Regions from separate parts of the Streptococcus downii genome, predicted to be linked through region 2. Evidence: predicted binding sites of a transcription regulator. Region 2 holds the regulator's gene; the other holds the start of a gene.

Region 1 (11,369 bases), on a different contig from region 2:
CACAATACGCTGGCCAACCTGCTGCAGATGCCTTTCGCAACCAGTTAGATAAAAATGGGATTGATTCTTATCTTCATTATCCAATCAAAGGATATCCGACGGATATGGATCACATTATTTCTCCCGAAGGCATGGGGAAAAACGACTACATCAAAACCAGTCGCAACTTAATCGTCGTAACCGCTCCTGGACCTGGTTCTGGAAAATTGGCAACTTGTATGTCCAATATGTACCATGACCAACTCAATGGCATCAAGTCTGGTTACGCTAAGTTTGAAACCTTCCCAGTCTGGAACCTGCCCCTTCATCATCCAGTCAACTTGGCCTATGAGGCTGCCACCGCAGACCTTGACGATGTCAATATGATTGACCCTTTCCATCTCCAAACCTACGGAGAAACCACTGTCAACTACAACCGTGATATCGAAATCTTCCCAGTTCTCAAACGTATGTTGGAACGTATCCTAGGTGAATCTCCATACGCTTCACCAACAGACATGGGTGTCAACATGGTTGGTTTCGCTATTACAGATGATGAAGCTGCTGTCGAAGCTTCTAAACAAGAAATCATCCGTCGCTACTATCAAACTGTTCTTGATTTTAAAGCTGAAAAAGTCGGAGAAACTGCTGTCAAGAAGATTGAACTTCTCATGAACGACCTCGGTATCACACCTGCAGACCGCAAGGTTGCTGTCGCAGCACGCCAAAAGGCAGAAGAAACTGGTGGCCCTGCCCTAGCCCTTGAATTGCCAAATGGGGAAATCGTGACTGGTAAAAACTCTGAACTCTTTGGTCCTACAGCTGCTGCCTTGATCAATGCTATCAAAAAATCAGCTGACATCGCTAAGGAAGTGAAACTAATCGAGCCTGAAGTCGTCAAACCAATTCAAGGTCTTAAAATCGATCATCTAGGTAGCCGCAATCCTCGCCTCCACTCAAATGAAATTTTGATTGCACTTGCAATCACAGCTATGGAAAATCCTGATGCTGCGCGTGCCATGGAAGAACTTGGGAATCTCAAAGGAAGCGAAGCTCATTCAACCATCATCTTGACCGATGAAGACAAGAACGTCCTTCGCAAACTAGGTATCAACGTAACCTTTGACCCATTCTACCAATACGATCGCTTGTATCGCAAATAAATAAACAAGGCTGGACAAAAACTCAATTCGAGATAAAAATCCAGTAAATCTTTACATAATAAAAAAATCAAACGCATAATATCAAGTCTTTTGGACACTTGGTATTATGCGTTTTTATGATTTTTCCATCCTCATTTATTTCAATGAAATTGTCAACTCGACAGAGGCTCCTCCTTGGTCTAGATTGAGCAGGGTCAGACGACCACCATGCAAGAGAGCTACCTGCTTAGAAAAGGCTAAGCCGATACCATGATGGGGATTAGCTGAATTGCGGCTTTGGTCACTCTGATAAAAGAGCCGTTCCGCTCCTAGCAGCATCTCCTCTGAAAATGCAGGTCCATTGTTCCAGATAGCAAAAACCAACTGGTCCTGCTGCACTGATACCATCAGCTTGACTTCCTTTTGATTCTGGTCTGCATGTTCAAGCGCATTCAGTAAAATATTGAGCAAAGCTCGCTTGAGATAGTCCAAATGAATGGACAATCTCAAGCTAAGATCACAATCTTCTTGGAGATAAAAACGATAGCTTTCCTGTTTACTGAACAGTGCCCAATCGTCCTGGAGATAAGCCAAAAAGTCCTCTAAGGAAAGCTGACTGAACTGATTAGAATCAATCTGAAAAGCCTTAGCGTAATCAATAAGAGAGCCACAATATTCTTCCATCTTGTAACTAGCCTGCAAAATCTCAGCAGCATAGTCTGCCTGTGGCTGTCCTAACTGCGCCAATTCCAAGAGCTCAGCATTCCCCTTAATCACAGTTAGGGGCGTTTTCAAATCGTGCGATGTCGCTGATAGCTGTAAAATCAACTCCTGATTATGCTGCTGCTCTTTTTCTAGAAGACGAGCATTTTCTTGGTGGCTACTCCGTAAATCGCTATAGACTTCGAGCATTTCCTCGATCCGAAAAAGCTGGCTTTGATTTTCTTCTAAAAGCTTCTTACTCGTTAGCATTTTTATTTCCCTGTCGATTTTTCGGAGCAATTTCAAAATATGATAAAAAGTAATCAGCAGCAAGCTCCCCGCCCAAAAGAACAAGGTGAAAAGAACGTGATCACTTCCTTGCGTAAATTCATAACCTATAAGCACAAAAATCAAAACATGGAAAAAGACGATTTTTAAACTAGTTGTCCAGACTAGGCTTTTGAAATTACGGGTTCTAATTGCCATCTATAGCCTACTCCTCTCACTGTTGTGATTGCTTGTAGCCCTTCTTGTTTACATTTTTGACGAATCTGATATACGTATTCTGAGATGGAACGAAGCTGTGTTTCTGAGCTTTCTGGATAAAGCAAAGTATGCAGGCGTTCAGCTGAAAAGGTCTGCTTGGGATTGCTAGCTAGTAAATGCAGCAACTTAAACTCTCGCTCTGAAAATTTCAAGACTTTACCAAAACAGATAATTTCATAGCGCTCTGGATAAAATTGACAAGAAGCAATCTCAGAATAGCGCTCCTCACGTCTTTCCTCCCGCCGAAGATGCGCCCTGACACGCGCCAGCAATTCGTTGGTCCCAAAAGGCTTGACAACATAGTCATCTGCTCCGCGAAAGAGCCCTTCCACCTTGTCCGCCTCCAATTCCTTGGCCGTCAAAAATATGATGGGACACGAAAGATGAGGACGAATGTAGGAGCACAGCTCAAAACCATTAACAGGCTCCATCATCACATCTAGCAAAATCAAGTCATATCCGACAAAATGCGTCAGCTCTAGCTCTTCTATTCGATCAAGCGTCGTCACATCATAAGCATCGAGCTCTAGGACATTTTTCACCAGCTTCAAAATGCTCCGGTCGTCATCAACCACCAAAATACGATACTGTCTCATGATTTCCATTATAGCATACCTCTAGCGAACATCTCGTTTCAAGGTCAAGAATATAGCAGAGCTCCAAATCAAAGCTAGCCAGAACAGCTGTATTCCCAACCCTGATAGATCTATCGAATTCTGAAGCCCTTCATACTCAAAAAGATTTAGCGTAGCCAGATCGGGCAGGTACTTTGCTTCTTTGATAAAAGTTGCCAATAAACGGCTAAGACCAATCAAGAGAGGAAATAGCACCGACACCGGCACAACCCAAGATTGAAAGAGCAAAGCGAGGCCAGCAGCTAAAAGAGCCAGAAAAAGATTGCTGAGAAGACCAAAAGAGCTGTAATAGAGGAATTTCCCCAGTAAGGGCCAGCTAAAGTCTAGGTCAAATCGAGCCAGCATAACAAAGAAACAGCTGCCTATCATGACACTGTAGAGAACCAAGAGCAGAACGGCCAGAAAAAGGAATTTCCCAGCCAACCAAGCCTTTCTATTTGATACGGTTAGAAAATTCGTTCGCATCCCAGACTTGACAAACTCCTGGGCAAAATAGAGGGAAGTAAAGATGACGATGACAGGCTGCGCCAGATAGAGAGCATGCAAAGCTTCACTCAGAGCCTTTGTCTGGCCAACTGCTGTCTGACTGTAGTCAAGATTCATCAGAAAAAAAGGAACGACTACCAGAGCCACAAATGCGGCACCAAGAACGAGATAGTAAGAACGAAACTTAATCCATTCACTTTTAAGCAGAGCTTTTATCATCAGTAGCGTCCTCCTAAATCCGTCTTCAAAAAGCGCAGAGAGGCCATGACGCCGATGACTAGCAACCATACGCTTATTATCAAGAGTCCTTGCAAGGGATTGTTGGCATATTGGGAAGTTGGCGTTGCAGCAAACAACTCTACTGCTGGCTGTGGCAAATATGCCCCCCAACTCGTGTGAGCAGCTAGGTAGTTTCCCAGATTATAGATCTGGGGTACGAGAAATAGCAGAGGAACTAGCATGGTCCGAGCCAATAAACCTAACAAAAATGAAAGGATCCCCAAGAGGGTTAGAGATAAGGTTTTCCACAAAATCAAACTCCAAGCTGCCTGATTGAGCAAAATCGGATCAAGCCCTTCCTTTCCTAAAGCCAGATGCATGACCAAATAACTAAAGTAAATTGATAAAAAGTTGCTGGCAAGAGAAAAGCAAGTAAAGGTCATAAGTTTTCCGACAAGCAACTTCAGTCGGTTATTACAGGTCAAGAGGCTAGTTCTCAAGCTATGAGACTGAAATTCCATAGCCCCCAAAATTCCAGCTAAAATGACCAAAACCATGCCCGCCATAGAAGCTCCATTGAGGCCTAGATATTCCAGCGGGTCAATGGCTTCTGCCAGACCGGGAACCGTCTTAGGGGTGGCATCCAAGCCAATAGACAAATACTGTCGCCCCTCCAGCCAGGATACAGCAGGCACCAATAGCAGCATGAAGGCCATACTCACTCTGAAAGCCTTGGTTGAGCGAATTTTCAACCATTCTGAATGCAATAAGGACATCGTTTCTTTCATCTTAAACCTCCTCTGTCAAATCAAAGAAGAGATCTTCTAGACTGTCTGAATCTTGCAGTACCTCTTCCAATTGTCCCTGCTCAATAATTCGCCCATGATGAATCAAGACTACATCATCTGTCACCATTTGCACCTCTGATAGGATATGAGAAGATAGAAGTACCGTTTTCCCTAAATCAGCCTGCTGACGGATGAACTTTCTAAACCACTTAATCCCACTTGGATCCAGTCCATTGGTCGGCTCATCTAATATAAGAAACTGAGGATCACCCAGCAAAGCTGCAGCCAAACCCAAGCGTTGACCTTCCCCCAGAGACAGGCTTGACAAGAGGTCCTTCCTCTTATGAGCAATTCCAGTCATCTCCAATACCTCATCAATCCGAAACTTAGGAATAGCATTACTCGCCGCAATAATCCTCAAGTGGTCATAGACCTTACGATTTGGCAAACCGCCAATGCCGTCAAAGGCTGCACCTACCGTTCTGAGTGGATAAGTCATTGACTGATAGGTTTGTCCATCAAAAGTCGCAGTTCCTGCTGTCGCCCGATCTAACCCCAAGAGAATCCTCAAGGTCGAGCTTTTACCAGCACCATTCGGGCCCAGAAAAGCTGTAATCCGCCCGCTTCTAGCTGTAAAAGAAATATCTTCCAAAATCTGCTTGCTGCCATGCTTCTTGCAGACTCCTTCTATTTTCACCATATGTTCCACACTGAACTCCTTTATCTTTATTTTCTCCAGTATATCCAATCTAGTTCAGAATTAGTTCAGAGATCGAGCAAAAATTCTAAAAGTTAATCCCACCTTTCAAAAGTCGCTCTAGCTTCATTAGAAAGAACTCAGTTTTTCTTTTCCTTTACTTCATTCTTTCTTTATAATCCTGAGGGTTTTGTATGGAGACTTTGTTATAATGCTAGTCTCAAAAAGTCATTTATTAAACTCCATCAAGAGCAGGCTTTATGATATAATGAAAGAAGAAAACTGAAAGGAACGACCATGTCAAAAGAAGTTATTGTTGAAAGTTTTGAACTTGACCACACCATTGTTAAAGCCCCATATGTCCGCTTGATTGGGGAAGAAACTGGACCAAAGGGAGATGTCATCTCCAATTTTGATATTCGTTTGGTGCAACCAAATGAAGACTCTATCCCTACCGCTGGCCTTCACACTATCGAGCACCTCTTGGCCAAACTCATCCGTACCCGCATTGACGGCATGATTGACTGTTCACCATTTGGTTGCCGTACAGGCTTCCACATGATTATGTGGGGGCGTCATACCAGTGCTGAAATCGCGGCTGTTATCAAGGATTCGCTCAAGGAAATTGCTGAAACCACTACTTGGGAAGATGTTCCTGGAACAACCATCGAATCTTGCGGAAACTACAAGGACCACAGCCTCTTTTCTGCTAAAGAATGGGCGAAACTCATCCTGGAACAAGGAATTTCAGATGATGCCTTTGAGCGTCATGTCATCTAAACAAATAAAGGAACCAGCTTATTAGCTAGTTCCTTATTTTTTTCTCAAAATCTTAAGTTAGGCTTTTTCACGAATGACCAAAACGCCATCTTCCATATCTGCTTCCAAATGTTTGGCATCTAGGTGATCCAAGTGGAAGTCTGTTACCTTATCACGGATTTGTTGTTCAACCACGCGTCGGAGAGGACGAACGCCCATGACTTCGTCATAACCTTCTTCTGTGATAAAGTCCTTAGCTGCTTGACTGACTTCCAAATCAATGTCTTTCTTAGCCAAGGTTTGGTTGACTTCAGCCAACATCAAGTCCACAATCTTAGAAAGATCTTCCTTATTTAAGTGTGAGAACTCGATAACTGCATTAAAGCGGTTAAGGAACTCTGGACGAAAGAATGGTTTCAAGCGATCCATCAACTCTGGTTTATCCGCATCTTCTGTCAAATTAGCTTCATAGCCAAATCCAGCATTTGATGTTGCGATAATGACCGTATTTTTAAAGTTCACTGTATTTCCTTGACCATCAGTCAAACGACCATCATCCAAGACTTGGAGGAGAAGGGTAATGACTTGAGGATCAGCCTTTTCAATTTCGTCCAAGAGAATGATAGAATAAGGATTGCGACGCACACGTTCTGTCAAGGTATTGCTATTGTCATCATAACCCACATAGCCTGCTGTTGTACCAATCAACTTAGAAACGGCTGTGCGGTCACTGTATTCAGACATATCCAAACGAATAATAGCATCCTTAGTTCCAAACATATCGAGTGCCAATTGCTTAGCAAGTTCCGTCTTACCAACCCCAGTAGGACCTACGAAGAGGAAGCTACCGATTGGGCGATTACCTTCATCAAAACCAGCACGGTTACGACGGATAGCACGAGCCACTGCTTCTACTGCCTTATCTTGACCAATAACCTTGTGTTCCAAACGATGGGCCATATCCTTGAGACGTTCGATGTCTGACGCTCCCATTTGTGATACTGGAATACCTGTCATTCGTTCCACAGATTCGGCCACATCATTGACAGTGGCAGTCACTTTCATATCTTCTGTGTGGTTTTCGACTTTTTTCTCCAATTCTGCAATGCGTGTTTTGGCATTGAGAGCTGCTTCAAAGTCTTCTGCCTCAACTGCTTTTTCTTGCTTGTCTTTTTCTGCCTCAATTTCACGTTCAACAGCATGAACATCTGTTACTGGATGTTGAGCTGCCAAGTGAGCTGCCGTTACATCGACAAGATCGATGGCTTTGTCTGGCAAGCTACGTTGAGGAATGTACTGGATTGAATAATCCACTGCTGCTTTCAAGACTTCGTCTGGCAAGATGACATTGTGGTGTTGTTGATAGAGGTCACGAATCCCTTGAAGGATTTTAAAGGTATCCTCTGCTGAAGGAGCATTGACCTTGACTTCGTTGAAACGACGAGCAAGAGCTGCATTTTTCAAGATGGTGTTACGGTATTCGTCTTGAGTTGTCGCTCCAATAACGGTCAATTCACCACGAGAGAGAGCTGGCTTGAGAATGTCCGCAAGCCCTTTAGAACCACTGTCTCCTCCGATTGAGCCAGCGCCAAGGATTTGGTGAATTTCATCAAAGAAGAGGATAATATTCCCTGCTTCTTTTACTTCATTGACTAGATTTTGAACGTTTTCTTCAAAGCTACCACGGTATTGAGTACCAGCCTCAAGACCTGAGATATCAATAGAAATAATTTCCTTGTTCTTGATGGCAGCCGGAACATCTCCATTCACAATCGCTTGTGCTAGACCTTCTACAACGGCTGTCTTACCAACACCTGCATCTCCGACCAGAACAGGATTATTTTTCGTACGACGTGAGAGGATTTCAGATGTTTCTTGAATTTCCTTGTTTCGTCCGATAACAGGATCCAACTTGCCCTCACGAGCTTCTGCGGTCAAGTTACGACCTAGTTTAGCAAGGACACCATCTTGTTTCATACCTGAAGCGTGTTGTTGCATTTGCACATCAGATTCTGCATTTCCTGGCAATTGACCAGTTGCACGATAGTGAGCAAATTCCTCAGGTGTCACTTCACGTCCATTAATCAAGTAGCGACGATTTTCAGAACTATATCCTCGCATACCTCCCATCAATTGGTTAAATAAATCATCCATGTTGTTAAAGTTATTAAAGTTGTTGTTCATATTCTTTACCTCGTTTATTCTTAATTATATGCGATCTCTGATATTGACTATCTTTGACCTTTGTTTTAAAAATTTTAGACTAGCTAACTAGCTACCCTACGTATAATTTCTGGTTTTTCTTTCTTAAATAAGCCTTTTATCATCTTCTTTTCAAAATCTGTTAGATTTAACATAGGCCTCACCCCTTTCTAGGGTATCTATCATACATTTTCAAGAAATAGGATCATTGAAAATGAAGTTTTCTAAGGAATTCATTTTCCTTATGTTTCTACTATACCACTTTAGTCAGTAAAAGTCAATAACTTTTTGACCAAATTTGACTAATTTTTAAAAGAATTTTCAAGGACGCAAAAAAGCCAGTCATATCGACTGGCTTTCTTTCTATTCTAATTGAATCTTAGCTCAATGCATCATCCATTGAAAGAACTTCGTGGAAGACACGTTGTGTCAATTCAGTTTTTTGTTCTGGAGTGAGGTATTTAGTGTTTACACAGTATCCAGAGATACGCACGATAACATCTTCACCTGACATGATCTTTTCGTAAACATCGTTCAAGTCCATAACGTTCAAGTTAACGTGTTGTCCACCGTTTTCAAAGTAACCATCAAGGATTGTTACCAAGTTATCAACTTGTTCGTCACGAGTCTTACCAAGAGCGCGTGGTGAAACTTGAGTTGTCAATGAGATACCATCAGCTGCGTAACTGAAGTCAAGGCTCGCAAGTGAGTTCAAGTTTTGCAACCATCCACCTTTAGCTTTGTTAGATGGGTTAGCACCTGGTGAGAAGAATTCAAGTTTAGACAAGTTTACAGAACCATCTTCGTTGAGGTATACACCTTTATGGACTGGTGAGTTACCAGTTTGTTTAGAGTAAGCAACGTTAGATGTGATGGTCAAAAGTGATACTGTAGCTTCTGCGTCTTTGTATAGTTTGTGGCTACGTAGACGAGTTGTGTAAGCTTCGATCAACCATTCTGCTAATTCGTTTGAACGTGGGTCATCTTCACCCCAACGTGGGTATTCACCGATTGTTTCGTAATCGTAGATGTAGCCATTTTCATCACGGATCGGTTTAACCGTAGCGTACTTGATCGCTGACAATGTATCAACAGTGTTTGCAAATCCACAGATACCGAATCCCATGTTGGCACGTTGTTTAGTTGGCAAGAAGGCCATTTGAACAGCTTCGTAGTTGTACTTGTCAGTCATGTAGTGGATGATGTTCAAAGCATCTACGTAAGTGTCAGTCAACCAGTCAAGAGATTTTTCAAAGTTCGCTTTAACTGATTCGAATTCAAGAACTTCGTCACGGATAGGGTCGATGTCAAATACTTTGTAGTCTTTGTGAACATCGTCGTAACCACCGTTCAAACCAGTAAGAAGGGCTTTAAGAACGTTTACACGAGCACCGAAGTACTGGATGTTGTGGCGTTGATCTTCGTTTTCTGGGTCAAGTGGTGACACACAGCATGAGATACAGCTCATTTCACCATATCCATCTTTAGCCATTGTTGTTACACCTTCGTATTGGATAGAAGAGTGTTTATGGCTCATATGCATACAGTAGCGACGGAAGTTGTATGGCAATTTGTCAGTCCAAAGAACTGTCAAGTTTGGCTCTGGAGAGTTACCGATATTGTCAAGAGTGTTCAAGAAACGGTAGTCCATCTTAGTAACACGGTGACGACCGTCGTTACCCATACCAGCCATAGAAGTTGTGATGAAAGTTGGGTCACCTGAGTACAATTGGTCATAAGCTTTTGTACGAGCAAATTTAACTGTACGAAGTTTCATAACGAAATCATCAACAAATTCTTGGATTTCTGATTCAGTAAATGTGCCACGAGCAAGGTCACGTTCTGCAAAGATGTCCAATACGATTGGCACACGTCCGAGAGATGTAGCAGCACCGTTGATAACACGGCAGACAGCCATGAAGGCGATGTTAACCCATTGGATCGCTTCTTTAACGTTCATCGCTGGTTTGCGAACATCAACTCCGTAAAGGTCACCCAAGCGAACAACTTGTTGCAATGCTTGGTATTGAAGGTTTACTTCTTCACGAAGACGGATTGTTTCTTCATCAATCTCTTTAATTGCATTCCAGTCGTTTACTTTTTCTTGCATCAAATAGTCTGCACCGTAAAGAGCAAGACGTGCGTAAACACCGATGATACGTCCACGTGAGTAGGCATCTGGAAGACCAGTTACAGTGTGAGCGTGACGAGCACGACGGATGTTTGAAGTGTAGGCACGGAAGATACCGTCGTTAACTGTTGTTACGTATTTAGTAAAGATTTCATGAACAGCTGGGTCTGGTTCGTATCCATTTTCTTTCAAAGTCGTTTCAGCCATACGGATACCACCTTTTGGCATGAAGTTCAATTTGAAGAGTTCATCGTTTTGGATACCGAAGATAACTTCGTTTTCTTTGTCGATAAATCCAGCAGGAATATCAGCAATAGATGTTGGACGAGTGTCCATTGGGAAACGAGTTTCTTCGTAGTGAGCCTTAGTTTCTTCTACGATTTTTTTGATGTGAAGTGAACGTTCTGTTGGTCCAGCAAGGAAACTTTCATCTCCATCGTAAGGTGTGTAGTTAGCTTGAACGAAGCGAGAGATACTTGCTTTTTCTTTCCAATCTACGCCTTTGAAGCCTTCCCAAGCTTTGTCAAAAATGTCTTGTGCTTCAACAACTGTCTTAACAACCATGTTAATGTCCTCATTTTTCTTTCTAGTAACAGTCATCTGTTACATTCATGAGACCAGTATACCATACAGTAACCGATTTCAACAAGCAAAAAAAGGCTTTTTCATCACTTTCTTTTCTAATACAGTCTGTTTATCGGCGCAATCTGTGTTATATATTTGAAAGAATGAGTACTCTTTTCCATTTTTTCAGAAAAAAAGGTATAATGAATAAAAAATGACATTAGAAAGGAAGCAAAATGCTCATATTTCCATTGATTAATGATTTGTCCAGAAAAATCATCCATATCGACATGGATGCCTTTTTTGCTGCGGTGGAAATAAGAGACAATCCTAAGTTAAAGGGCAAGCCTGTTATCATTGGGAGTGACCCCAGACAAACAGGCGGACGAGGAGTTGTGTCTACTTGTAGCTACGAGGCACGAGCTTTTGGTGTTCATTCAGCCATGAGTTCTAAAGAAGCTTATGAGCGTTGTCCTCAAGCCGTCTTTATCTCGGGAAATTATGAAAAATACAAAACTG
Region 2 (11,369 bases):
AACTAGACTGGTCCCAGACCGAAGACAAGGAAGTCCAAAAAATTGCCTATAAACGTCAAATCTTGGCTGAATTGGGATTAGATAAGTAGAAAAATAGGGAGTTGGTGAAGATTATTCTTTTTTTTGAAAAGTTACAAGTCGCTGAAGAAGTTAGTCAAACTTAGAGATACTCTAGGCGCATTTGAAACCAAAGCTATCGAGATGGTCAAAATGATAGACTCTTATAGTAGTGACCTAGACGAAAAGAAACGTGGTATATTTTATAATTTATTTATTGTTTCCCAAAAACAAAAGCATACTTTAAAAGAACTCTATAGATTACTGGATATTGATAAAACAGAGTATGATCGTCTCAAAAGTGAAATCTTACTAGATTTTGCTCGTAGTTATCGAGAAGGAGCATTATTGACATATCACGATTAAAACTACTGGTAGAATAAAAGCCCTTAGAAATAAATCTAAGGGCTTTTTGACTGGCCGATTTTATCAGCAATTTCAACTTTAAAAATTTCATTTTCAAACAATCTCATCCATCGTAAACCTGTTTTAACAGATAAAGCATTATACTCTTCATCAAAAGTACCCTTATCTTCAAAAAGACAATTCCCTCAAAGGTCTGGTTATCAACGTCTGTAATCGTTACAATTTTATTGTTAAACTTTCTAAGTTCCATTTTTATTTTCCTGATTTTGTAGTACTATAGTCAATAATCTACCTAATCTCATACTTCAATTGTTTTTAGGGGGAACGGTAGAAGTGACATCGAACAACTTAGAGGTATCGTGATTTGTGGCTAATATTTGGTAGGTATGTATGAGCTGGAAAAATATAAATTTGAGTTAATTACCTTAAGCAATTACTTTTAAATTCTTCTAGTATGTTAGAATTTTTATCTATCAGGTATTATAAATAGCATTAAAATATCATTCATACTTTTTATAATAAAATGAGGAAAAAACATAACTAAAATGATTGACAAAATGTACAAAAAAAGGTACATTAAGAGAAAGTGTATAATATAATCATAAAGAATCGAGGTAAACACAGGGGATAGATGTGACGTTTGTGTTTATTTTATTTGTAGATAGGTAGGAGATTATCTAAGGTGGTTATAGAATCTTATGATTATGAAAGTGTTGTTGAAATTATTAAGAGAATCAATAAATTACATGGTGACTTCTCAAAGAGCTTGGAGCCATCTTTAAATTACAACTTAAAGAAAACAATCGATAAAGTAGCAGATGAGAGAGGCGTAAATCCTAAATTTCAAAGACTGATTGATCTGTATAAGGCGGAGTTAAATCAATTTACTATAAAATTATTGCTCTTACAAGTAGAGTATTCTGGAATTAGATATAGAATTAAGCAATCAGAGTCAATTCGTGAAAAAATAAAATATTATTTAGGTCCTCAACATGAGAATGGAAAAGTACCTATAAACAAATCTCTTAATGATTTTTTAGGCTTTAGAATACTTGTAGATAATGTAGTGTTGATTTACAATAATTTAAACCAGGATAAAAGCATAGTAGATATTATCGACAGAATGTATATGAGAAACGAGGGTAATTATGTTGGTTTACATATATATTTTAAGAACGGCAATAATAAATTTTTTCCATGGGAATTACAGATTTGGTGTGTGAGTGATTCTGAATCAAACGAAGAATCTCACAAAATACATAAACAAAAACGGAAATATACTTTAATACCAAAAGACTATCATCAAGCAGATTTAGAAAAGGAGGAGTGAGAGATGTTTCAACATTTTATTATAGTTGCCAGTTCATATACTGAAGGTAAAAGAGTTGGTTTTCATATGACTGCTCCAGAAGGAAAGTTAGATAACGATGAAATTAGAAGTATTTTAGATCGGCTCAAAGAAATTAAGCGGGACGATGTCGGAATACATTCATTTACATCTGATGATAGTACGTGGGAAAGCGTACTTAAGTTTGATTCATTCTTTGAAGATGTAATGATTTGTGAGGATTTTGAAGAATTTGAAGAGATTGTAAAATCAGACTTAAAACTTTCTGCGATTGATATTGCGAAGTTCTTCTTGGCAATTCAAGCTACCTCGCATTTAAAATTACAAAAATTAATTTATCTAGCATATAAAAAATATCTATTAAAATATGAGGAACGGCTATTTCCTGAAAAAATAGTCGCTTATGATTATGGACCAGTCGTACAAGAGGTTTATCAAAAATTTAAAAAGTATGGTGCAGACACTATAGAAACAGATAGTGCTCCAAAGTATATTTTAAAGGATATTCATCTTTCCCAAGCTCTTGGCAGAATGCTCCTCGTAAAAGAATTTGAAAAAGTAGTTCCTATTCTTTTAGAAACTTTTGAAGAATATGGTGATTTAACAGCAAGTGAATTAGTCGGTTTAACTCACTCAAAAAACGGACCTTGGCACTCTGTATATAAAAGATATCAAAATTGTGAGATAACAGATGAAATAATTATTTCACATGCAAAATATGAAAGGTAATAGAATGAGCTAGTTTTGACTAGCTCATTCTTGGTTCTATTATAAGTGCAACAATAAATACAACTTGTTTTGAAAACTCAATATAAATAATTAGTTAGGAGAGTTATTATATCTTATACCTAATTAGAGTAGTAGAAATGTAAGGTGATACAATTTAGGTCTTCAAAAAGAGTGCAAAAAGTTATTTAAACATGAATTATTAAATGATTTAGTAGAATTATCGTCCATAAAGTAAAAAGCACGTTTGACCGTGATAGTTTCTTGCCTGCTGAACTTGTCAATATTACGCCCTTTTTAGGGCTCTTTTTTGTGGACTTTTTAGGAACTTTCAAGAAAAACTAAGGCGATTTAATGCATAATTGTTTTTAAAGAAAGTCAGTATTTCCAATGGTTGAGCCTTAAAAATTTGACTTATAGAGTGTTAAATGATAGTATAGTCAAAGATAGTCAAGGTTCAAAGAAGGAGTTTGATTTACTATGAGATTTAAAAATACATCAGATCATATCGAAGCTTATATCAAGGCGATATTAGACCAATCTGGTATCGTGGAATTGCAGCGGAGCCAGTTGGCAGATACCTTTCAGGTTGTGCCAAGTCAGATCAACTATGTCATCAAGACACGTTTTACTGAAAGCAGAGGTTACTTGGTTGAGAGCAAGCGTGGTGGTGGAGGCTACATTCGCATAGGGCGAATTGAGTTTTCCAGTCATCACGAGATGCTCTGCGATTTGCTTTACTCGATTGGTGAGAGAGTTAGTCAGGAGATTTATGAGGATATTCTCCAACTTTTGGTGGAGCAGGACTTGATGACCAAGCAGGAGATGACCTTGCTGACTTCAGTAGCAACGGATCGTGTCCTAGGGGAAGAATCTTCAGTTGTCCGTGCCAATATGCTCCGACAGCTATTACAAGAGGTAGATAGAAAAGAGAAGTAAGATGAACTATTCAAAAGCATTGAATGAATGTATCGAAAGTGCCTACATGGTTGCAAGCCATTTTGGAGCTCGATATCTAGAGTCTTGGCATTTATTGATTGCCATGTCCAATCACAGTTACAGTGTAGCAGGGGCGACTCTAAATGATTATCCTTATGAAATGGACCGTTTAGAAGAGGTTGCGTTGGAACTGACTGAAACGGACTATAGCCAGGACGAAACCTTTACGGAATTGCCCTTTTCCCATCGTTTGGAGGTTCTCTTTGCAGAAGCAGAGTATGTGGCCTCAGTGGTCCATGCTAAGGTGCTAGGGACAGAGCATGTCCTCTATGCGATTTTGCATGACGGCAATGCCTTGGCAACTCGCATCTTGGAGAGAGCAGGCTTTTCTTATGAAGACCAGAAAGATCAGGTCAGAATTGCTGCTCTTCGTCGCAATCTAGAAGAACGTGCTGGCTGGACTAGAGAAGATCTCAAGGCTTTGCGTCAACGTCATCGCACAGTAGCTGACAAGCAAAGTTCCATGGCCAATATGATGGGTATGCCTCAAGCTCAAAGTGGTGGTCTAGAGGACTACACGCATGACCTGACGGAGCAAGCGCGCTCTGGCAAGTTAGAACCAGTTATTGGTCGTGACAAGGAAATCGCACGTATGATTCAGATTTTGAGTCGGAAGACCAAGAATAATCCTGTCTTGGTTGGAGATGCGGGTGTCGGGAAAACAGCTCTGGCACTTGGACTTGCTCAGCGTATTGCCAGTGGGGATGTACCTGCGGAAATGGCAAAGATGCGCGTGTTAGAGCTTGATTTGATGAATGTTGTCGCGGGAACACGTTTCCGTGGTGACTTTGAAGAACGTATGAACAACATCATCAAGGATATAGAGGAAGATGGCAAAGTGATTCTCTTTATCGATGAACTCCACACCATTATGGGTTCTGGAAGCGGTATTGACTCGACTCTGGATGCGGCCAATATCTTGAAACCAGCCTTGGCGCGTGGAACTTTGAGAACGGTTGGTGCAACCACTCAGGAAGAATACCAAAAACACATCGAAAAAGATGCTGCCCTTTCTCGTCGTTTTGCCAAAGTTACGATTGAAGAGCCAAGTCTAGCTGACAGCATGACTATTTTGCAAGGTTTGAAAGCGACCTATGAGAAACACCATCGTGTGCAAATCACAGATGAAGCCGTTGAAACAGCTGTCAAGATGGCGCATCGTTACTTGACCAGTCGTCACTTACCAGACTCTGCTATCGACCTTTTGGATGAAGCGGCAGCAACAGTGCAAAACAAATCCAAGCATGTGAAAGCAGACGAATCCGACTTGAGTCCAGCTGACAAGGCTCTGATGGATGGCAAGTGGAAACAAGCGGCCCAGCTAATCGCAAAAGAACAAGAAGTGCCTGTCTATAAAGACTTGGTAACAGAATCTGAAATTTTGACCACCTTGAGTCGATTGTCAGGGATTCCAGTCCAAAAACTGACTCAGACTGATGCCAAGAAATATCTGAACTTGGAAGCTGAACTACACAAACGTGTCATCGGCCAAGATCAAGCTGTTTCAAGTATTAGCCGTGCTATTCGCCGCAACCAGTCAGGGATTCGCAGTCACAAGCGTCCGATTGGCTCTTTTATGTTCCTAGGACCAACGGGTGTTGGTAAGACCGAATTAGCCAAGGCTCTGGCAGAAGTCCTCTTTGATGACGAATCAGCCCTTATCCGCTTTGATATGAGTGAGTATATGGAGAAATTCGCAGCTAGCCGTCTCAATGGAGCTCCTCCGGGCTATGTAGGCTACGAAGAAGGTGGGGAGTTGACCGAGAAGGTTCGCAACAAACCTTACTCTGTGCTCCTCTTTGACGAGATAGAAAAGGCCCACCCAGACATCTTTAATGTCCTCTTGCAGGTTCTGGACGACGGTGTCTTGACAGATAGCAAGGGGCGCAAGGTTGATTTTTCAAATACCATTATCATCATGACGTCAAATCTTGGTGCGACGGCTCTTCGTGACGACAAAACGGTCGGTTTTGGGGCCAAAGACATTCGTTTTGACCAGAAAAATATGGAAAAACGAATCTTTGAAGAGTTGAAAAAAGCTTATCGACCAGAGTTTATCAACCGTATTGATGAAAAGGTGGTCTTCCATAGCTTGGATAGCGAACACATGCAGGAAATCGTTAAGATCATGGTTAAACCATTAATTGCTAGCCTGGCAGAGAAGGGTATCGACTTGAAACTGCAAGCTTCAGCGTTGAAGTTACTGGCAAGCAAAGGTTACAATCCAGAAATGGGAGCTCGCCCACTTCGCAGAACCCTGCAAACAGAAGTGGAAGACAAGTTGGCAGAATTCCTTCTTAAGGGAGAACTGGTAGCAGGCAAGACCCTCAAGATTGGTGTCAAAGCTGGTCAATTAAAATTTGATATTGCTTAAAAATGGAGAATCAGGAGTAGTCCTGATTCTTTTTTTGCTACTTTTTTATAAAAAATGATAAAAAACTATTGACAAAACAAAAATATAGTATATAATAAAAACATAGAAAACAAAAATATCAAAAATTATAAAAAGGCAAACGAGTATGAAAAAGAAAACAGCAGTGGTATTTGGGACCTTTGCCCCTCTCCATCAGGGGCATATCGATCTGATCCAGCGAGCGAAGCGTCAGTGTGATCAGGTCTGGGTAGTCGTTTCAGGCTACGAGGGAGACCGAGGTGATCAGGTAGGTTTAAGTCTTCAAAAACGATTTCGCTATATCCGAGAGGCTTTTCGTGATGACGAATTGACCTCTGTCTGTAAGCTGGATGAGACCAACCTTCCCCGTTCCCCTATGGGCTGGCAGGAGTGGTTGGACCAGATGTTAGCGGAGATTTCCTATGATGAAAACCAGCAAGAACTGACTTTTTTTGTGGGAGAAGAAGAATACCAGCAAGAGCTATCTAGACGTGGATTTGGAACCGTCTTGCAAGAAAGAAAGTTTGGTATCTCAGCAACTATGATTCGAGAAAATCCAAGCAAATATTGGAAATACATCGCTCAACCCTTCCGTCGTCAGTTTACTAAGAAAGTGTTGATTATGGGAAGTGCCAGCAATGGGAAGACCACTCTGGCCAAGGATTTGGCAAGGTATTACGATGCGCCCGTTAGCCTGGAATACGCACGTGAGTACCAGATCAAAAACAATGTCCGTGACGATGAATTGACTCCAAAGGATTATTATTATCTCCTTTTGGGACAGTATGACCAGACCTCCAAGTTAATCGATAGTAATGCCAATCGAGGCCTAGTGATAGCCGATACAAACTCCTTGGTAACCAAGGGTTACTATGATTATTACATGGAGACTGAGGACCAAGGGGACTTATCAGGAGAAACCTTTGACAATCTCTTTGTTTCGATCTTGGCCAAGGAAAAATGGGACTTGATTCTCTTTGTGCAACCTGTTGGGTCCTATGTCAATGACGGGTTTAGAGATATGACCATGGCAGAAGACCACATTCGCTACAGTTTTTCCCAGCATTTGGATCAGATGAGAGAGCGATATTTAACCACGATTCCACTAGTTTATCTAGCGGAGGATTATCTAGGCAATTATGAAGCAGCAAAAGTGGCTATTGATGCCATTTACCAAGCAGATTAGGAGAAAATGATGAAAAAGCTAACTGAAAAAATCACACAATTTATCGAAAATTTTAAAAATGTCCATGCCGAAGCCCGCAAGATTGGTTTTGCAGGAACCATGCGCTTACTCTGGAAAGATCTCTTTGTCGGCCGTAGTCTTTTCCAGTGGTTGTACCTCATCGCCTTGTCAAGTGTTCCCTTGATCTTAGAGTTCACGCAAAATACAGAAAGTCATGACTTGCTGAGCTTGTTTGCATCCTGGACGGGGATTATCTGTGTTATTTTGGTAGCAGAAGGGCGTGCAAGCAATTATCTCTTTGGGGCTATTAACTCGGCTATCTATTTGATTTTGGCCATGAATGCGACTTTTTATGGCGAAGTCTTGACGACCGTTTACTTCTTTGTCATGCAGCCGATTGGTCTCTATGCTTGGCTGTCTAATCGTATCAATGACCAAGGAAAACCAGAAGAATCCCACTTTGAAGCTAAGAAATTATCTGTGATTGACTGGCTCAAGTACTTGGCCTTGACTGCCATTATCTGGATTGGTATGGGCTTGGCTTACCAAAGTATCAATAGCGCTCGCCCTTTCCGTGATAGTGTTACCGATGCGACCAATGGTGTTGGTCAACTCTTGATGACACGTCTCTACCGTGAGCAATGGATTTTCTGGATTGCAACCAATCTCTTTAGTATTTATCTCTGGTGGGGTGAAAATATCCACATCCAAGGGATGTACTGGGTTTACACACTGAACAGTCTAGTGGGTTGGTACCAATGGACTAAGGCAGTTCGAAAGGAGGCATAAGATGGCAGATACGATGATTCCAGCCGGGATGACGGAAAAAGAATATTATGAAATCCATGCCAGTCAGGAGGAGTTTTTAGACTGGTACTACAAGCAGGAACTCCCTCAATATGAAAAACCAAGTGTGACAGTGGATATGGTGGCCTACTGCTTTGTCGAAGGAAAGATCAAGCTCTTGCTGATTCGTCGTAAGGCTCACCCTTATCAAAACTGTTTGGCTTTGGTTGGAGGCTTTATGGACAAGGGAGAAGATGCTGCACATGCCTGTCAGCGCGAAGTGAGAGAAGAAATCAATCTCGATCTACCTTTGGAGAAAATCGAGCAATTGATGACCGTATCGACCCCTGGTCGTGATCCACGGGGCTGGACAGTGACCATTGCCCATTTAGTGTACCTACCTAGTCGTGCCTTAGATCTCGTTCAGGCAGGTGACGATGCCAAGGATGTCGTTTTCGTAGATGTCGATTTTCAGACAGGCAAATGTTTCCTAGAGGGAGTGGAGCTGGACGAGCAAGCCTTCGCCTTTGACCATTATGCCATTATCCAAGAGTCCATCAAACGAATCCAAGGCCGTCTCGACTGGAACCCGACCTTCCTTTATCTGCTGGAGGAAGAGTTTACTGTCTATGAAGGGACTGAACTGGTCAATCTCATCAACCCCGGTCGCCCAATCGTCAGCAATAACTTTCTCGTAAAATACGGCGAATATGTAGAAGAAGTCGGACTCAAACGAGTACCTAAAAAGAAACCAAGAAAAACCTATCGATTGAAATAAAAATGAGGCCGGGACAAAGTTCCCGACCTCTTTATTTATTATCATTTTTTATGAATGGCTATCTTTCTTAGAATTACACAAGAGCGATGCAAAAAATAGGACTCTAATCTAAGAAATTTTCTATTTTTTCGTTTCGATTACGAATAGAAATAGTAGAAGGAACAATTTTTAAAATAGTTTCTCTAAAAAGTTGACAGATTTAAGGCCTAATGCTACAATTATATTACAAAAATATTTCTTAATATTTCAAAAATGTTACAAAGGAGTAGAAAAATGAAAAAGAAAATCTATATCAAATTGATGGCAGCGACTGTGTTGGCTTCTACCTTGCTACTGGGAGCTTGTGGAAATAAAAACGAAACCACTCAAACTAGTAGCTCTGCAAAAACAAGTCAATCATCAAGTTCTAAAGCGGCTTCTTCTAGCAAAGAAAGCAAGACTCAAAAATCTTCAAGCTCCGCTTCATCTGAAAAGGCTCAGGCATCTTCTGGTCAGTCTTCTACAACGCCAGATCAGTCACAAGCGAAACCGGCACCTGAATCAAGACAAGAACAAGCAGCTCCTAGTCAACAAGCCCCTTCTCAGACTCCATCAACTCAGCAAGGCTCTCAAGCCCAGTCTAACCAGTCAAGCTATGATCCAACAACTGACCGCAAACTTCAAGACAAGCAAGCAGAACACAACAAACGCTACAAGGGTGTTTTAACCATGGTCGATGGTGATTTCTCAGCAGCTGCAGGCAACTGGAAGGGAGCGAATGGCGAAACTATTACGGTTTCATCAGGGGGCCAATTTACAGTAGAAACTGCAGATGGAAAGAAAGAAAACTATTCTATCAGAGGCTACTCTTACACTCTTGATGATGGCAAGTATAATGCCAAAATCGGTGGAGGAAAAATCATCCAAATTACAACAGGTGCGGATGGTAAAGTTTCGAGTGTTGCCTTGATTCAATAATAGTACCTAGGTTTTCCTAGTATCTAAAAAACCGTAAACTCCAAGCGAGTTACGGTTTTTTCTATTATGCTTTGTCTAATTGCAAGAGGGCTTCAATCTCTGCTAGGGTGCTAGCTTGTGAAATAGCTCCACGAAGCTTGGCTGCACCAGATGTACCACGAAGGTAGTGAGGAGCGAGACCACGGAATTCACGGACTGCAATTTTTTCTCCTTTGAGGCTAATTAAGCGTTTTAAGTGTTCGTAGGCGATTTTCATCTTATCTTCAAAGGTCAAATCAGGAAGGATTTCTCCTGTTTCAAAGTAGTGGTTGATTTGATTGAAGAGGTAGGGATTTCCCATGGCTGCTCGGCCAATCATAACTGCGTCAGCACCAACTTCTTCGATGCGTTGTTTAGCATCTTGAACTGTACGGATGTCACCGTTGGCGATAAATGGGATCTTAGTCAGTGCTTGGGCTACATCGTGCAAGGTCTCGAGGTCTGCGTGGCCTGTGTACATTTGTTCGCGGGTACGGCCATGCATGGCGAGAGCAGAGACACCAGCAGCTTCAGCTGCGAGGGCATTCTCCACGGCTAGGGATGGATCAGACCATCCAGTACGCATTTTGACGGTGAGGGGGATGTCAAGGACAGATTGGACCTTGTTGATAATAGAGTAGATCTTGTCTGGGTCCTTGAGCCACATAGCGCCAGCTTCGTTTTTCACGATTTTGTTAACTGGGCAGCCCATGTTGATATCGACGATATCGGTCTTGGTGTTTTTTTGGATGAATTCTGCTGCGCGTGCGAGGCTGTCTTCATCACTACCAAAGAGTTGGATAGAAACGGGATTTTCGCCTTCATCGATATGAAGCATGTGCAGTGTTTTTTCGTTGTTGTACTGGATGCCCTTGTCAGAGACCATTTCCATCACAACGAGTCCAGCTCCGAGCTCTTTTGCGATGGTACGAAAGGCTGAGTTGGTGACACCAGCCATGGGTGCTAAAACAGTACGATTGGGAATCTCAACATTTCCAATCATAAAAGGTGTATTAAGATTTGTCACGAATGAGTTCCTCCAGGTCGTTTTCATCAAAGTTATAAGTTGTTTGGCAGAATTGACAAGTGATTTCTGCCCCGTGGTCTTCCTCTTTCATTTCCTCAAGGTCTGAATTTGGAAGGCTGGCAAGAGCGTTCATAAAACGGTCTTTGCTGCAGTCACATTGGAAACGGATTTCTTCTTCAGATAGACGTTTGTAGGATTCGTCACCATAGATGGCCTTGAGGAGGGCTTCGATATGGTCATCGCTTTCTAGAAGGGTTGAGATGGCTGGCATTTCTTGGATGCGTTTTTCAAAGCGGGCAATCTCTTCTTCCTTGGCTCCTGGCAATACTTGGAGAAGGAAACCTCCGGCAACTTTGACCTTGTCGTCTTTATCCAAAAGAACATTGAGGCCGACTGCTGAAGGGGTTTGTTGACTTTCAGTCAGGTAGTAGGCTAAGTCTTCACCGATTTCCCCAGAGATGAGGGGAGTCATGGAGTTGTAGGGATTTCCAGTACCATAGTCTGTGATAACGAGGAATTGACCGTTTCCAACAAAAGGTCCAACAAGGACTTCACCCGTTGCAGTCTTTTTGATGTCAACACCTGGATTTTGAACGTAGCCTTTGACGTTTCCCTTGGTATCTGCGACCGTGATGATGGCACCGAGAGAGCTTGTTCCAAGAACTTTAACTGTTAGTTTGGTATTTCCTTTTTCATTGGCTGCGAGAATTTGGCTAGCGATAAGGGTGC

What was found. Region 2 encodes CtsR, which represses protease genes until heat stress. Its sites were predicted from a motif close to TTGGTCAAAAAAGGTCAAANA; they were not measured.
Region 1: the regulator CtsR is predicted to act here: its motif matches at 8,188-8,208, upstream of E2R31_RS00910 (ATP-dependent Clp protease ATP-binding subunit).

Annotation. Positions count from the first base shown of each region.
Region 1 covers NZ_MZNX01000002.1:50,717-62,085, reverse strand. The annotation lists gene E2R31_RS00945 (DUF1846 domain-containing protein) at 1-1,142, shown strand, start outside; gene E2R31_RS00940 (sensor histidine kinase) at 1,278-2,309, opposite strand; gene E2R31_RS00935 (response regulator transcription factor) at 2,276-2,974, opposite strand; gene E2R31_RS00930 (ABC transporter permease) at 2,987-3,709, opposite strand; gene E2R31_RS00925 (lantibiotic ABC transporter permease) at 3,709-4,497, opposite strand; gene E2R31_RS00920 (ABC transporter ATP-binding protein) at 4,499-5,206, opposite strand; gene E2R31_RS00915 (S-ribosylhomocysteine lyase) at 5,492-5,974, shown strand; gene E2R31_RS00910 (ATP-dependent Clp protease ATP-binding subunit) at 6,032-8,137, opposite strand; gene pflB (formate C-acetyltransferase) at 8,535-10,850, opposite strand; gene dinB (DNA polymerase IV) at 11,087-11,369, shown strand, end outside.
Region 2 covers NZ_MZNX01000006.1:360,571-371,939, reverse strand. The annotation lists gene E2R31_RS03705 (ABC transporter ATP-binding protein) at 1-89, shown strand, start outside; gene E2R31_RS03700 (hypothetical protein) at 124-423, shown strand; gene E2R31_RS03690 (nucleotidyltransferase family protein) at 1,106-1,753, shown strand; gene E2R31_RS03685 (Panacea domain-containing protein) at 1,757-2,500, shown strand; gene E2R31_RS03680 (CtsR family transcriptional regulator) at 2,978-3,436, shown strand; gene E2R31_RS03675 (ATP-dependent Clp protease ATP-binding subunit) at 3,438-5,870, shown strand; gene E2R31_RS03670 (AAA family ATPase) at 6,016-7,074, shown strand; gene pnuC (nicotinamide riboside transporter PnuC) at 7,084-7,863, shown strand; gene E2R31_RS03660 (NUDIX domain-containing protein) at 7,865-8,638, shown strand; gene E2R31_RS03655 (hypothetical protein) at 8,912-9,595, shown strand; gene dusB (tRNA dihydrouridine synthase DusB) at 9,660-10,640, opposite strand; gene hslO (Hsp33 family molecular chaperone HslO) at 10,627-11,369, opposite strand, start outside.